Regions from separate parts of the Bradyrhizobium diazoefficiens genome, predicted to be linked through region 1. Evidence: predicted binding sites of a transcription regulator. Region 1 holds the regulator's gene; each other region holds the start of a gene.
What was found. Region 1 encodes PhoB, which activates phosphate uptake and scavenging genes when phosphate is short. Its sites were predicted from a motif close to TGTCATNNANCTGTCAT; they were not measured.
Positions count from the first base shown of each region.

Region 1 (3,694 bases):
GTCTTGCGGTGCCAGATTTGCGGAGTTTTGGCCACGGAACATGTGGAAGCGAGTCGGCGGACTCTTGCGCGTGACTCACGCCATATTGTAGCGTTTGGCTTGTCAGATACGACATCTCGTGCAGCGGTTCTGATCCCAAGAGTCCTCATGTACCGGCGTAAACGTTCGGGCGTCTCATTGCGCCCGGCGAGCCTTAAGGGATTCTGGCGGCACGGGTTTTTCGAGGCTTAGGCATTCGTTGTGCGGCCCCAGGATGGTAGGCGCGCGACGAAGGAAAGGGTGCAATGACCGTTTTGACCTGGTCGGATGATCGCGTCGAGCAGCTGAAAAAGCTCTGGGAGGCCGGACTTTCGGCCAGCCAGATCGCCGCTGAGCTTGGAAATGTCACCCGCAACGCCGTGATCGGCAAGGTGCACAGGCTCGGCCTGTCCGGCCGCGCCAAGAGCCCGTCTTCGGCAGCTCCGCGGCCGCGCAAGGCACGTCCCGCGCAGCACATGATGCGGGTGAGCAGGCCCATCGCGCGCGGCAACACCGCGCTGGCGCAGGCCTTCGAGGTCGAGGTCGAGGCTGAACCGGTCACCTACGACAACGTGGTGCCGATGAGCCAGCGGCTGTCGCTGCTCGAATTGAACGAGGCGACCTGCCACTGGCCGGTCGGCGATCCCTCGAGCCCGGATTTCTTCTTCTGCGGCGGCAAGGCGCTCTCCGGGCTGCCCTACTGCGCGCAGCACTCACGGGTGGCGTATCAGCCGGCAGCGGATCGCAGGCGTGCGCCGGCGAAGCCGGGCCCGCGCTGAGTTAGCTGATCTGGCTGATTGCATCCGTTACATGATGACGGCTCAACACGTCCGATGTCGTCCCGGACAAGCGCGCCAACAGCGCGCGCAGATCCGGGACCCACAACCGCCGCAAGATGTGGTTACGGGGACTCGGAGCTACCTTTTTCACGCAACAAGTCCTGTGGTTATGGGTCCCGGATCTACGCTTACGCTTGTCCGGGACGACACCGATGTTGCGGCAATAGCTCGCTAAATCAACTACGCCTGCTCGGCCTTCGCGAATCGATCATCGAGCGCATAACCCGCGCCGCGGACGGTGCGGATCGGGTCCTGCTCGCGGCCGAGATTGAGCAGCTTGCGCAAACGGCCGATATGGACGTCGACAGTGCGCTCGTCGATATAGATGTCGCGGCCCCAGACGCTGTCGAGCAGCTGCTCACGCGAGAACACGCGGCCGGGGTGCTCCAGGAAGAACTCCAGCAGGCGATATTCGGTCGGGCCGAGATCGATCGGCCGGCCCGAGCGCGCCACGCGGCGCTTTTCGCGGTCGAGCTCGATGTCGCCGAAAGCCAAAACGGTAGCGAGCCGCTCGGGGCTCGCCCGCCGCAGCAGGCCCTTCACGCGCGCCAGCAGCTCGGGCACCGAGAACGGCTTGACGATGTAATCGTCGGCGCCGGTCGCAAGGCCCCGCACCCGCTCGCTCTCCTCGCCACGCGCGGTGAGCATGATGATCGGCAGCTGCTTGGTGTCGGACCTCGCGCGCAGCCGGCGACACAGCTCGATGCCTGACAGGCCCGGCAGCATCCAGTCGAGCACGATCAGATCGGGGATGTGCTCCTTGAGGCGGGTGTCGGCGTCGTCGCCGCGCATCACCGTCTCGACGTCATAGCCGTCGCCTTCGAGGTTGTAGCGGAGAAGCTCGGTCAGAGCTTCCTCGTCCTCAACCACCATAATGCGTGCGCCCATGGGGTCGTCGCTCCTTAAGGATTCAAGTATTTCAAGTATTGGGGACCGTCGTAGCGAAGGTCGTCATGTCGCCCTTCGGTCGCTTGTCGGTGATGGCCTGGCCTTCGATCATGTAGAACACGGTCTCGGCAATGTTGGTGGCGTGGTCGCCGATCCGCTCGATGTTCTTGGCGCAGAACATCAGATGGATGCAGAACGAGATGTTGCGCGGATCCTCCATCATGTAGGTGAGGAGTTCGCGGAACAGCGAGGTGCAGATGGCGTCGACTTCCTCGTCGCCCTTCCACACCGCCATCGCCGCCGGCAGATCATGCGCGGCATAGGCGTCCAGCACCGACTTGACCTGCTGCTGTACGAGGTCGGTCATGTGCTCGAGGCCGCGGAACAGCTTGAGCGGATGGAAATCCGTCTCCAGCGCCGCGACGCGCTTGCCCATGTTCTTGGCGAGGTCGCCGATGCGCTCGAGATCGGTCGCGACGCGCATGGCGCCGACGATTTCGCGCAAGTCCACCGCCATCGGCTGGCGGCGGGCGATCGTGAGCACGGCGCGCTCCTCGATCTTCTTCTGGAGCGCGTCGAGCTCGGCGTCGATGGTGACGACGCGCTGGCCGAGCGCGACGTCGCGGCGGATCAGCGCGTCGACGGAATCGACGATCATGCGCTCGGCGATGCCGCCCATCTCGGCGACCAGGCGAGTGAGTTCCTGGAGGTCGGTGTCGAAGGCCTTTGCGGTATGTTCAGAACCCATGTCCCGTCTCCTCAGCCGAACCGGCCGGTAATGTAATCCTGCGTACGCCGGTCGGTCGGCGACGTGAAGATCTTGCTGGTGTCGTCGAACTCGATCAACTCGCCGAGATACATAAAGGCGGTCTTGTCGGAGACGCGCGCCGCCTGCTGCATGTTGTGGGTCACGATCGCGATCGTGTAGTTCTCGGACAGCTCCTGGATCAGCTCCTCAACCTTGGCGGTCGAGATCGGGTCCAGCGCCGAGCAGGGCTCGTCGAACAGGATCACCTCGGGCCGCACCGCGACCGTGCGGGCGATGCAGAGGCGTTGCTGCTGGCCGCCGGAGAGCGACAGGCCGGAGGCGTTGAGCTTGTCCTTGACCTCGTTCCACAGCGCGCCGCCGCGCAGCGCCTTCTCGACGCGGTCGTCCATCTCCGATTTCGAGATCTTCTCGTAGAGACGGATGCCGAACGCGATATTCTCGTAGATCGTCATCGGGAACGGCGTCGGCTTCTGGAACACCATGCCGACGCGGGCGCGCAGCAAATTGAGGTCGAGCCTGGGGTCGAGGATGTTGGTCTGGTCGAGCATCAGCTGACCGGTGACGCGCTGGCCCGGATAGAGGTCGTACATCCGGTTGAAGATACGCAGCAGGGTCGACTTGCCGCAGCCCGACGGGCCGATGAAGGCCGTAACGCGGTTGGTGCCGAGCGCCAGATTGATGTTCTTCAGCGCGTGGTGCTCGCCGTAATAGAAGTTGAGGTTGCGCACCGTCACCTTGGCGGGCGCCTCCGGCAGAACCGGCGCCTGCGGCAGTCCACCGGCCGCGCTCATCGATACGGAAAGATCACTCATTTTGCGGTCCTCTCGGCGCCAAGAATGCGCGCGCCAATGTTCAGGGCAAGCACGGTCAGCGTAATCAGCAGCGCGCCGCTCCAGGCGAGCTGCTTCCAATAAGCATAGGGGCTCTGGACGAAGTTGTTGATGGTGACCGGCAGGTTCGCCATAGTCTTGTTCAGGCCGAGGCTGAAAAACTGGTTCGACAGCGCGGTGAAGAGCAGCGGCGCGGTTTCGCCGGCGACGCGGGCGGTGGCGAGCAGCACGCCGGTGATGAGACCGGAGCGCGCGGCACGATAGGCGATCCGCTTGATCACCAACGAGCGCGGCAGGCCAAGGGCGGACGCCGCCTCACGCAGCGCGTTCGGCACCAGCAGCAGCATGTC
Region 1 is NZ_CP067102.1:754,352-758,045, reverse strand. It holds gene JJC00_RS03490 (GcrA family cell cycle regulator) at 285-797, shown strand; gene phoB (phosphate regulon transcriptional regulator PhoB) at 1,038-1,745, opposite strand; gene phoU (phosphate signaling complex protein PhoU) at 1,777-2,493, opposite strand; gene pstB (phosphate ABC transporter ATP-binding protein PstB) at 2,505-3,326, opposite strand; gene pstA (phosphate ABC transporter permease PstA) at 3,323-3,694, opposite strand, start outside.

Region 2 (3,694 bases), 3.8 Mb from region 1:
CTCCTCCTCCGGAATGAAGCTGCCCTTGATCAGCCCGCAGGCCAACAGATCGGCGATCCACATCGCATCGTTCATGTCGGTCTTGCGTCCCGGCACATTCTTGATGTGCGCGGCATTGGCGACGATCAGTTCAAAGGCGCCTTCGCCCAGGATTCGGAACACTGGCATCCAGTAGACGCCCGTCGCCTCCATCGCCACATGCGTGCACCGGCTTTCTTCCAGCCACCTTCGCAGCTCCCCAAGCTGTTCAGTCGCGGCTGCAAAGGTCCGGCACTCCCGCTGCGCCTTGCCGTCGACCATGATCCGCACACAGGCCACGACCGTGTCCTTGTGCACATCCAGGCCAGCCACCCGCTCGTACAGAATATCCATGCTGCTCTCCTCAACAGTTCGCGCCGGCGGCATAGGCGCCTGTCAGAAAAGAATGCTAGGAAGCGTGCTCCAGGGCCATGTTGCCCCTCCGCGCCAGTGTGGGTCATCCAGGCAACCCGGGTCCAACTCGCAACCGGGCTCTCACGCACCAGAGAGTAATCGACCTCTTTGCCGACGGCGCCCCAATCTACCGCCTCTCTCCACCCCCGAAAAGTTTCATCCAGCGCGCGTCAGCCCCTCAATGCTGGTCCCAACTCGCAATGACGACCTGGAGGTAGCCGCGTGCTACTTGCGATTGCTTCGCTCGCAATGACGAGCAGGATAGAACTACGCGCTCTCCGTCTCCCGGTGCACGTCGTGCACCACGAGCCCCATGCCTTCCTCCGGCATCTTGATCCAGTCGCGACGCTTCAGCGTTCGCTTGGTGTCCTCGTAGCCAGAGGTCCAGTGCTCGCGCATCGAGGTGCCTGAGAACTCGTGGTCCTTGGCGTCGCCCTCATAGGCCTTCTGCTGGTAGATCAGATGCAGGATCGCGATCTCCGGCATGTTGCGCAGGCTAGCCTTGAGGCTACGATCCTCCTCGGACAATTGCTCGTCCGGGATCTTTGCAAGCGCCTTGTAGAGCAGCACCTTGAGATTATGGGTGCGGCGATAGACGTCGGTGTTGTGGCGGGTGCGCGAGGAATACATGATGTCCTTGTGGCGGGCCATCACGTCCTGGATCGATCGCGGCAGCACGCCACGCGCGCTGAACAGGTCGACCTGGAACACCAGCGAATTGAGCGCGTCCTCCTGGTCCAGCAGATGCTGCAGCGGCGTGTTGGAGACGATGCCGCCGTCCCAGAAATGATCGGTGCCGATCCGCACCATCGGCAGTGCCGGGGGCAGGGCGCCGGAGGCCATGATGTGCTCCGGTTCGATCTCGTCATGGGCGTTGTCGAAATAGATGAAGTTGCCTGAGAGCACGTTGACCGCGCCGACCGCGAAGCGGATCTTCTTCTCGTTGATGAGGTCGAAATCAACGAGCTCGAGCAGGGTCGCCTTAAGTGCAGCCGTGTCGTAATAGCTCGTCGCGGTCCGGGCGCCGACCGGGCTGAGCCAGGGATTGACCTGATGCGGGGTGAAGAAGCCCGGCTGGCCCATCGCGGACGTCATCCAGGAGCTGTAGAGGTTGCGCCATTGGCGGAAGATGTCGCCATCCGGCGTGTAGTGCCAGATCTTGCGGTTGGTAATGCGCTCCCAGAAGATGCGCAAGGCCTCGAGCCGCTTCTCCGGCTTGTTGCCGGCAATGATGGAGGAGTTGATCGCGCCGATCGAGACGCCGGTGACCCAGTCGGGCTCGATGCCGGCCTCGTGCAGCGCCTGGTAGACGCCGGCCTGGTAGGCGCCGAGCGCGCCGCCGCCCTGCAAGACCAGCGCGACACGGTCGCACCGCTCAGGGCGCCAGCCCCGCGCAGGAGGCTGATGGGTCTGATGGGTCGGTTGCGACGTGCGGGCGTCCATGGTGATGCCTCCTGCCTTTCCCGGACGATTGCGTCCGGCGGTGACGGCGTGATGACAAATTCGGCGCCGATGCATCCTCTGCATGCAGGCGAACCGTAGCGAGAATGGCGGAAGGTCGTGCGGCTGACGGAAATCCTTCACATCGCAGTCAACGAGGACGGCTAGCGATTTGCATCGGGCGAGATGTGGCCGCGCCGACATCACAGACATCACACAGGAGATCCGCGATGCGCAGGGAAGACGTGCTGAGGCTTCCGTCCATGCCGGCCGCCGGGCCGAGCTATCCGGCCGGACCGTACCGCTTCGTCAACCGCGAATTCCTTGTCATCACCTACGAGACCGATCCGGACTTGATCCGCGCCGGCCTGCCTGAGCCGCTGGAGCCGATCGAGCAACCGATCGTGCATTATGAATGGATCAAGATGCCGGACTCGTCCGGCTTCGGCAGCTACACCGAATCCGGTCTCGTGATCCCGGCGCGGCTGCACGGCGAGGAGGTCAACTTCGTCTCGCAGATGTATCTGGACGATGATCCGCCGATCGCGGCCGGCCGCGAGATCTGGGGCTTTCCCAAGAAATACGCCCATCCAAAACTCGAGATCGTCAAGGACACGCTGACGGGCACGCTGGAATATGCCGGCCAGCTCGTTGCCATGGGGACGATGGGCTACAAGCACGAGAGCATGGCCGGCAACGGCGATCGCACCCGCGCCACGCTGTCGAAGACGCAAGTCAATCTGAAGATGATCCCGGGCGTCGACGGCCATCTCGAGGTCTGCCAGCTGGTCGCGATCAACCTGATCGACATCGTGCCGAAGGGCTCCTGGATGGGTCCCGGCCGGCTGCATCTGGTGCCGCATGTCAACGCCCCGGTTGCGGATTTCCCGGTCCGCCGCTGCATCGGCGCCCATCACTACATCGCCGACCTGACGCTGCCGTTCGGCCGTGTCGTCCACGACTACGTCAAGGAAGCGGAGGCCGCGGCCGCGACGGGGCTGGCCGCGGAGTAGGGCGGCGCGCCATCATCAAACTGTAACACAGGCGTAATTGACTGCAGGTGAAGGACCCGGAGGAGGCCAGTAATGGCCCCCCGGGGCGTGGGCTGCAATGATGTGGGGGTCAGCATGGCTGAGCCGGCAAAGCTTGCCAGCGTGATGTCGGATGTTGCGCCGGCCATTCCCGGCCTGGTCTGGGCGTTCCGTCTGCACAGCGACGGCAGCGCCGAGGCATTGCCGATCGATCAGCCGATCGAGCTCAGCCATGATGGCCGGCTCTGGCTGCATTTCAATTTGACAGATGGTCGCGTGCGGCCGTGGATCGCGGCCTCGACGTTGCCGCCATTGGCGCGCGATCTGTTGCTGTCGAACGACACGTTCCAGCAGCTTCACGTGATCGATCACTGCGTCTACGGCGTGTTCTCCGATCTCGTTCGCGATATCGACAGCGCGACCGAGGAGACTGCGTTCCTGCGCTTCGCCATGACCGAGCATCTGCTGGTCTCCGGCCGCCACCAGGCGCTGTGCTCGGCGGATGCGACGCGCCGGGTGCTCGAAGGCGGCTATCGCGTCGACAACGTCGCCCATCTCCTCGAAAAGATCGTCGACGAAGTCGCCGACACCCTCGATCGGATGGCCGACAAGCTCGGCCAGGAGGTCGACGGCATCGAGGAGCGAATTCTGGCCGATGATGTGAAGCCGGAGATGCGCCGCGACCTTGGCCGGCTGCGGCGGACCTGCGTGCGGTTGCATCGCCAGCTCACCGGCCTGCGCGTGCTGTTTCATCGGCTCGACCAGAAGAACACCGATCATCTGTCGCCGGC
Region 2 is NZ_CP067102.1:5,016,324-5,020,017, reverse strand. It holds gene JJC00_RS23620 (IS110 family transposase) at 1-372, opposite strand, end outside; gene JJC00_RS23615 (patatin-like phospholipase family protein) at 700-1,875, opposite strand; gene JJC00_RS23610 (acetoacetate decarboxylase) at 2,103-2,885, shown strand; gene JJC00_RS23605 (transporter) at 3,000-3,694, shown strand, end outside.
Region 2: the regulator PhoB is predicted to act here: its motif matches at 1,916-1,932, upstream of JJC00_RS23610 (acetoacetate decarboxylase).

Region 3 (3,694 bases), 3.2 Mb from region 1:
TTTCGCGCAGATACTGTGCGACGACCGGGGCGGGGATGCCGTGCTCGGCATAGGCGCCGGTCGCGCGGTCGAAGCCGGGGGTGAGCAGCGTCAGCTTGTTCGGATCGGTCATGGCAAAGCCCTCGGCCATGCCGGGGAAGCCGTGCCAGGTGCTGTCGGGCCCGAGCTGCCACAGCGCGGGATTGGTCGCGAGTTCGTCGGTTGACAGCGTCTCCCAGGCGACGTTGTGCGCAGCGCCGGGGCGGCTGACGTCTGGGATTGCGACGCGATCGGGGACGAAGGGCTCGAAGAACCAGCGGCGATCCGGGTTCTGCTCCTTCTCCTCGAACTCCCGGCGCATCGCGCGGATCTTCTTGCGCAGCTCGATGCCCAGCCGGATCGTATCGTCCCACAGCACTTCGCCCGATCGCCCCTTCATCATCTGCGCGCCGACGTCGAGCGAGGCGAACAGCGGATAAAATGGCGAGGTCGAGGCGTGCTGCATAAAGCTTTCGTTGAAGCGGCGATGCTCGACACGGCGCTTCTGGCCGCGGATGTGGCGGTCCTTGATGTGGATCTGGGAGGCCTGGGAGAAGCTCGCGAGCTGCTTGTGGGTCGACTGCGTCGCGATGATGCCCGGCGCCTCCGGTGGGAGGTTGGCGAGGCCCATCGCGAAGCGGCCGGCATAGAGCGGGTGGAATTTCATGAAGCCGGCCCAGGCCTCGTCGAACAGGATATATTCGCAGAGATGGCCGACGCGCTTCAGGATCATCTCGGCATTGTGGATGGTGCCGTCATAGGTGCATTGCTCGACCACTGCGACGCGGAATGGCCGCTCCTTGCGCCAGGCGTCCTTGTCCGTGACCAGCGGATGATTGCGGATCGTCTCGCGCAAGGCTTTCTCGTCGAGCATGTCCCAGCGCATCGGGCCGATCAGGCCCCAGGCGTTGCGGATGGTCGGGACATAGACCGGAATACCGCCGCCGATCATCAGCGCGCCGTGATGGGCGGCCTTATGATTGTTGCGATCGAACAGCACGAGGTCGCCGTCGGTGACAAGCGCGCCGAGCGCGACTTTGTTCGAGGTCGAGGTGCCGTTGAGCACGAAATAGGTCTTCTCTGCGCCGAAGATTTGCGCCGCTTCCTTCTGTGCCCTCAGCGCCGGCCCCTCGTGGGTGAGCAGGTCGCCGAGATCGAGCACCGAATTGTCGAGGTCGTCGCGGAACACGGATTCGCCGAGATGCTCGACGAAGACCCGGCCGATCGGGCTGCGGTTGTAGAACACGCCGCCATTGTGGCCCGGGCAGGTCCAGAGCTGGTTGCCTTCCTCGGCATAGTCGACCAGCGCGCCGAAGAACGGCGTCTTCAGCGTCTCGGCATATTGCTTGAGCCGGCTGATCAGATTCTTGGCAATGAAGGTCGGCGTCTCCTCCGACAGGAAGACATAGCCATCGATGAAGTCGAGCACCTCGACCGGCAGGTCCTCGAACCGCTTGCGGCGGATCAGGAGGATGATCGGGAAGTCGAGGCCGCGGCGCCGCATCAGGTTGATCAATGCCGAGGTCTTGCCCTCAAGTCCCTTCTTGCTCCAGTCCACCACCATGCAGCCGATCGCGGCGTCGGTCTGCACCGCGATCTCGGCGTCTTCCAGCTTGCGGGCCCGGACCACCTCGAAGCCGGAGCGCTGGATTTCCTCGATGATCTGGTTGAAGCGGACGCCCTCGAGGTCGTCGGCGTCGAAAACAGGTGCGGCGAACAGGAAGTTGAAGCGCTTGAAATAGTCCATGGCAGGTCCCGAATGTGCAGAGACCGACAGGTCTCGGCACATTCGATGACAGTTAGATGACAGTGGCTGAGGCCGACAGCGTTACGAGGGGGAACCGCCGTAGCCGGCACGGACGCGTGCCGCCGTTCGCAGCGGCACGCATCTGGAACGGTTCAGATCTCAGCTGCCCGGCGGGCTATAGGAGGCGCGCAGCTTGACCGCGTTCTGCCGCACCTGCTTGATCTCGTCCTGTGTGAACAGCCGAGTGAGTTTTACGTTCTCGAGGGTGTCGGCGGCGACGGTCAGACCGGAGATGGCCGGAGCCGCACCCGGATCAGGCACGTCGAAGATCACCAGTACGCCCGGGCCATCGGCCGCAACGCTGTACATCGAGATCAGCTTTCCGCCCGCCGCCTCGATGACTTTCCTTGCCGCCTCCTGGCGATTGGTCGCAGGGTTCTCCAAAATGGCGTTGAGAGCGCGTGGCGTATATTGTCCCGTGAGGCAGAAATGCATGAGATGTCTCCTTCCGAGATGATGGCAGCAAATGTTCATGCCGTGCCGAGCCAGTCGTCACAGCCGCAGTATCTGGAATGAAGAAAGTCGCGATGCCCGCCGTAGGCATAGTGGCCGCCAATGACTTCCGGGATTTCGGCACATCCCGGTAGCGGCTCTCCAGCACGATACATCGGCCACCAAGGGCTCGAAAGAGAATTCGAATTGCCGCATCCGAACGAAGTACCTCGTTCGTCGTTGCAACATTCCGTTCGACGGAAAGGGAAGAGCCGGGGAAGCTGAGACTGGTGCTAATTACCGCTTCGTCTCGCCGAACACCACGGTTGGCACCGCGCGATTGACGACCTCGCGCAGCGCGAAGCTCGATTGTACCCGCGCCACGCGCGGCAGGCGCGACAGCTCGGTACGGTGAATGCGCTCGAAATCCTGGATGTCGCGGGCGAGCACGATCAGGATGTAGTCGTCGGTGCCCGACATCAGGAAGCAGCGCACGACGGAGGGGCACTTCACCACCTCCGCCTCGAACGCCTTCAGCGCCTCGTCGCTCTGGCTCTCCAGCGCAATGCGCACCAGCACCGTGGTGGTGAGGCCGAACTGCGCCAGATCGAGCGCGGCCTGGTAGGCCTGGATGTAGCCGTCATCCTCAAGCGCCTTCTGCCGCCGCGCCAGCGCGGTGCTGGAGAGGCCGACCTTGTTGGCGAGCTCGGTATGGCTGGCACGCGCATTGGTCGTGAGTTCCGCGAGAATGGCGAGATCTTTCCGGTCGAGGCCCAAGATTTGGTTTCCAGCGTGAAAGGACACTTCCGCGACCGAAACCGGCGCGGGAAGGCCAAAGCTAGCGGATATTTGCACGAAACCAAACTGCCTGCGTCGCTACGATCATCGGGTGAATCAAAAGGAGCCCAGGATGCGTGTCGGTGTGCCCAAGGAGATCAAGGTCCAGGAATATCGCGTCGGGCTCACGCCGGGCGCTGTCCGCGAATACGTCGCGGCCGGGCATCAGGTCACGGTCGAGACCGGCGCCGGCAGCGGCATCGGCGCGTCTGACGAGGTGTACCAGCGGGCGGGGGCCTCCATTGCCGCGAGTGCGCGCGACATCTTCGCCAAGTCCGACGTGATCGTGAAGGTAAAGGAGCCGCAGAAGAGCGAATGGGTCCAGCTCCGAGAAAGCCAGATCCTGTTTACTTATCTCCATCTCGCGCCCGATCCCGAACAGGCCAAGGGCCTGCTCGCCTCCGGCTGCACTGCGATCGCCTATGAAACCGTCACCGACGCGGCCGGTCACCTCCCCCTGCTTGCGCCGATGAGCGAAGTCGCGGGCCGCCTCGCCATCGAGGCCGCCGGCGCCGCGCTCAAGCGATCGGCCGGCGGACGCGGCCTGCTGCTCGGCGGCGTCCCGGGCGTGCAGCCGGCGCGCGTCGTCGTGCTCGGCGG
Region 3 is NZ_CP067102.1:5,590,586-5,594,279, reverse strand. It holds gene JJC00_RS26180 (Orn/Lys/Arg decarboxylase N-terminal domain-containing protein) at 1-1,765, opposite strand, end outside; gene JJC00_RS26175 (GYD domain-containing protein) at 1,925-2,260, opposite strand; gene JJC00_RS26170 (Lrp/AsnC family transcriptional regulator) at 2,555-3,034, opposite strand; gene ald (alanine dehydrogenase) at 3,168-3,694, shown strand, end outside.
Region 3: the regulator PhoB is predicted to act here: its motif matches at 1,811-1,827, upstream of JJC00_RS26180 (Orn/Lys/Arg decarboxylase N-terminal domain-containing protein).

Region 4 (3,694 bases), 1.3 Mb from region 1:
CAGAGCCCCTTCGCGATCATGTCCGAGGCCTTGGTCCAGCCGGTGTGGCTTCCGCCGCGCACGACATTCGGTGCGCCGTAGACGATGGCGTCGCCATGATCTGCGGCTTCGCGCGCCGTCTCCTCGTTGATCGGAAATTCGGCGAGCGTCACGCCCATGGCACGAAAGCCCTGGCGCATCGCCGGGGTCGCATCGTCGTGCGAGAGCATCCGCACCTCGGCGGTGCGGGCGGCAGTAGCGAGCCGGGCGATCGAAGGCGGAACATCGGCTGCGCGCGAGACAATATGCGCGACGAGCTTGTCGAACTCTTCGCTCGACAGCCCCGTGCGCTCCACCATGCGGTTGCGCTTGCGCGGATTGGAGATGTCGGCAACGACCCCGTCCATGTGGTCGTTGAAGGCGAACAGGTCGACGCGCCCCTCGGCGAGCCATTGGCCGATCTCGGCCTCGGCGTCGAGATTGTAGGTCTCGTGCCGCAGGTGAAAGCGGGTGTCGGCGGCGAAATGCGGACGCTGCCGCTCGATCGCCTCGAGCAGACGCCTTGCATTGTCGCCGCTGCGCAGGCCCGGCTCCCACGACCAGGTCGTGGCGTGGAACACCGTGGTGATGCCGTTGCTGATGACCTGGCGATCGGTGTCGGCCAGCGCGACGTCGATCGGGAAATCGACGCCGGCGCGCGGCATCATCTGCCGTTCGAAGGCGTCGCCGTGCAGATCGACGATGCCCGGCAGCACCAGCAGGTTGCGCGCATCGATCGCCAGCCGCGCGCGGCCGCGCGATGCATCGATCTGCGCGATGTCGGTGCCCGATACTGCAAGGGAGGTTTCGGCGAGCTCGGAGCCGATCAGGGTCCGGCCACCCTCGATGAAAATGTCTGTCACGCGACCGCGCTTCGTTTGCTGGCAGAGGAACCTGCCCCTGCTTCGTATGCCGTCAGGAAATCTTCAATCGAGAGCTTGCGGAAATTTGGCAGCGCTTCACGCAATTTGTCGTGATCCCAGTCCCACCATGCCAGCCTGGCAAGCCGTCCGGCAGCCTCTTCCGAGAACCGGCGCCGCACGATGCGCGCCGGATTGCCGGCGACGATGGTATAGGCCGGCACGTCCTTGGTGACGATGGCGCCGGCCGCGATCACCGCGCCGGTGCCGATGTTGCGGCCCGGCAGCACGATGGCGCCATGGCCGATCCAGACGTCATGGCCGATATGGACGTGATGCTGGCGCCGCCAGTCGAAGAAATCGGTGTCGTCGCTCTCGCCCGGAAAGTAGGCGCTGGAGCGGTAGGTGAAGTGCGCCTGCGTAGCGCGATGCATCGGATGATTGCCCGGATTGATTCGCGTCATCGCCGCGATCGAGCAGAACCTTCCGATGGTGGTGTAGGTGATCTGTGCGTCGTTGACGACGTAGGAGTAATCGCCCATCGTCACTTCGTGCAGGATGGTGCGCGCGCCGACCTCGGTATAGGCGCCGAGCCTGGTCTCGTGCAGCTTCGCCATGGGATCGATGGTCGGTTGGACCGAAAGCACCTTGGCCATGCTGCATCCAAGAATTCGAGGGCGGCCGCCCGTCATCGAGCGGCTTGATGACAATGTCATGACGACGCGATGACAGGGGACGAAGTGCGTAGGATCGCCGCACCGCGGTCCACGTGTCACACAAGTGTCAAGCGCCAGCGTTAGCGGTGGGTCCCAGCTACTCTGGAGCCCTGCATGCTGGTGGTGGAAGGTCTGACGTGCCGCTTCGGCGCAAAAGCCGCGGTGGACGACGCTTCGTTTCAAATCTCCCCCGGCGGCTTCGTCGGTGTGATCGGGCGCTCCGGCGCCGGCAAGTCGACGCTGTTGCGGACCATCAACCGTCTGGTGACGCCGACCCAGGGCCGTATCCTGTTCGACGGCCTCGACGTCACCGCGCTGCGCGGCAAGGAGCTGCGGCAGTGGCGGGCGCGATCTGCGATGATCTTCCAGCAGTTCAACCTGGTCGGCCGGCTCGACGTGCTGACCAATGTCCTGATGGGACGCCTTGCCACGATGCCGGCCTGGCGCTCGTTGTCGCAGATCTGGCCCGAGCAGGACAAGGCATTGGCCATGTCGGCGCTCGAGCAGTTCGACATCGCTTCGCTCGCCGCCCAGCGCGCCGACCAGCTCTCCGGCGGCCAGCAGCAGCGCGTGGCGATTGCCCGCGCCCTGGTGCAGCAGCCCGACATCATTCTTGCCGACGAGCCGATCGCTTCGCTCGATCCGCGCAACACCAAGATCGTTATGGATGCGCTGCTGCGCATCAACAAGCACTTCGGCATCACCGTGATCTGCAATCTGCATTCGCTCGATCTCGCGCGCAGCTATTGTGATCGCTTGATCGGCATGGCGCAGGGCCGCGTGGTGTTCGACGGCGCGCCGTCCGCGCTGACCGACCTTGTCGCGCGTGAGCTCTACGATCTCGAAGCCGCCGACGTCATGGGCGGCACTCCTGCTCCGATGCCCGAGGGCGTCCCGGCGCTCGGAACGGCGGCCGCCGCCTGAGCCCGCGTCGCACCTGTTGAATGTCCTATTTTGCGTCAACCGACCCCAACCGATGAAGAGGGTATCATGATCACTCGCAGACTGGTTCTTGCCGGCGCCGCCGCGCTCGCGTTCACGACTTCGGCCTCGGCCGAGGACTGGAAAGCCAAATATCCCGAACTGACCTTCGCGGTCATTCCGGCGGAAAACGCCTCGGGCGTTACCGAGCGCTGGGCGCCGTTCATGAGCTATCTCTCCAAGGAGTTGGGCGTGAAGGTCACGCTGCGCATCGCCAACGACTACGCCGCGGTCATCGAAGGCCAGCGCGCCGGCAACATTCACATTGCGAGCTACGGCTCGGCCTCGTTCGCCCGCGCCCGCCTGACCGGTGTCAAGACCGACGCCTTCGCCAACGACATCAACGCCGACGGCTCGACCGGCTACTATTCGGTGTTCTTCGTCAAGGCGAACAGCCCGTACAAGAAGGTCGACGATCTCAAGGGCAAGAACCTCGGCCTCGTCGACCCGAACTCGACCTCGGGCAACAACGTGCCGCGCTTCGAACTCGACAAGATGGGCATCCCGGATGCCGACACCTATTTCAGCAAGGTCGTCTTCACCGGCAGTCATGAGAACGCGATCCTGGCACTGGCGCAGGGCACGGTGGATGTCGCCGCCAACCAGTGGACCAGCGATGATGATTCGACGCTGGCGCAGATGCTGACCAAGGGCATGCTGAAGAATGCCGACGGTTCGCCGATGAAGAAGGACGATTTCCGCATCATCCACAAGTCGGCGCCGATCATCAACGGCCCCTACGCCTACAACTCCGACCTGCCGGAAGAGGCCAAGGCGGCGATCGCCAAGGCGTTCTTCGACGCGCCGGCCAAGGACAAGGCTGCCTTCGACCGCCTCCAGGACGGCCAGAAGAAGGGTTTTCATCCCGCCACCACCAAGGACTGGGATGGCACGATCGAGCTGATCAAGTTCGTCGATGCACTGCGTAAGAAGAAGGCGTCCTGAGTTTTTGGGACGACGCACTGGAGCCGGGTCGATGGACCCGGCTCTTTCTCTTTTGACGGGTCCTCTTTGACCAATGACCATCGCGGTTTCGATCCTTCCCGAGCAGCAACTGGCGACGCTCAATGCCGCTTACAGCCAAGCGGTTGCGCGCAGGCGTTGGCGTCTGCTGTTCGG
Region 4 is NZ_CP067102.1:7,541,513-7,545,206, reverse strand. It holds gene JJC00_RS35205 (alpha-D-ribose 1-methylphosphonate 5-triphosphate diphosphatase) at 1-881, opposite strand, end outside; gene JJC00_RS35200 (chloramphenicol acetyltransferase) at 878-1,534, opposite strand; gene phnC (phosphonate ABC transporter ATP-binding protein) at 1,709-2,518, shown strand; gene phnD (phosphonate ABC transporter substrate-binding protein) at 2,585-3,520, shown strand; gene phnE (phosphonate ABC transporter, permease protein PhnE) at 3,594-3,694, shown strand, end outside.
Region 4: the regulator PhoB is predicted to act here: its motif matches at 1,582-1,598, upstream of phnC (phosphonate ABC transporter ATP-binding protein).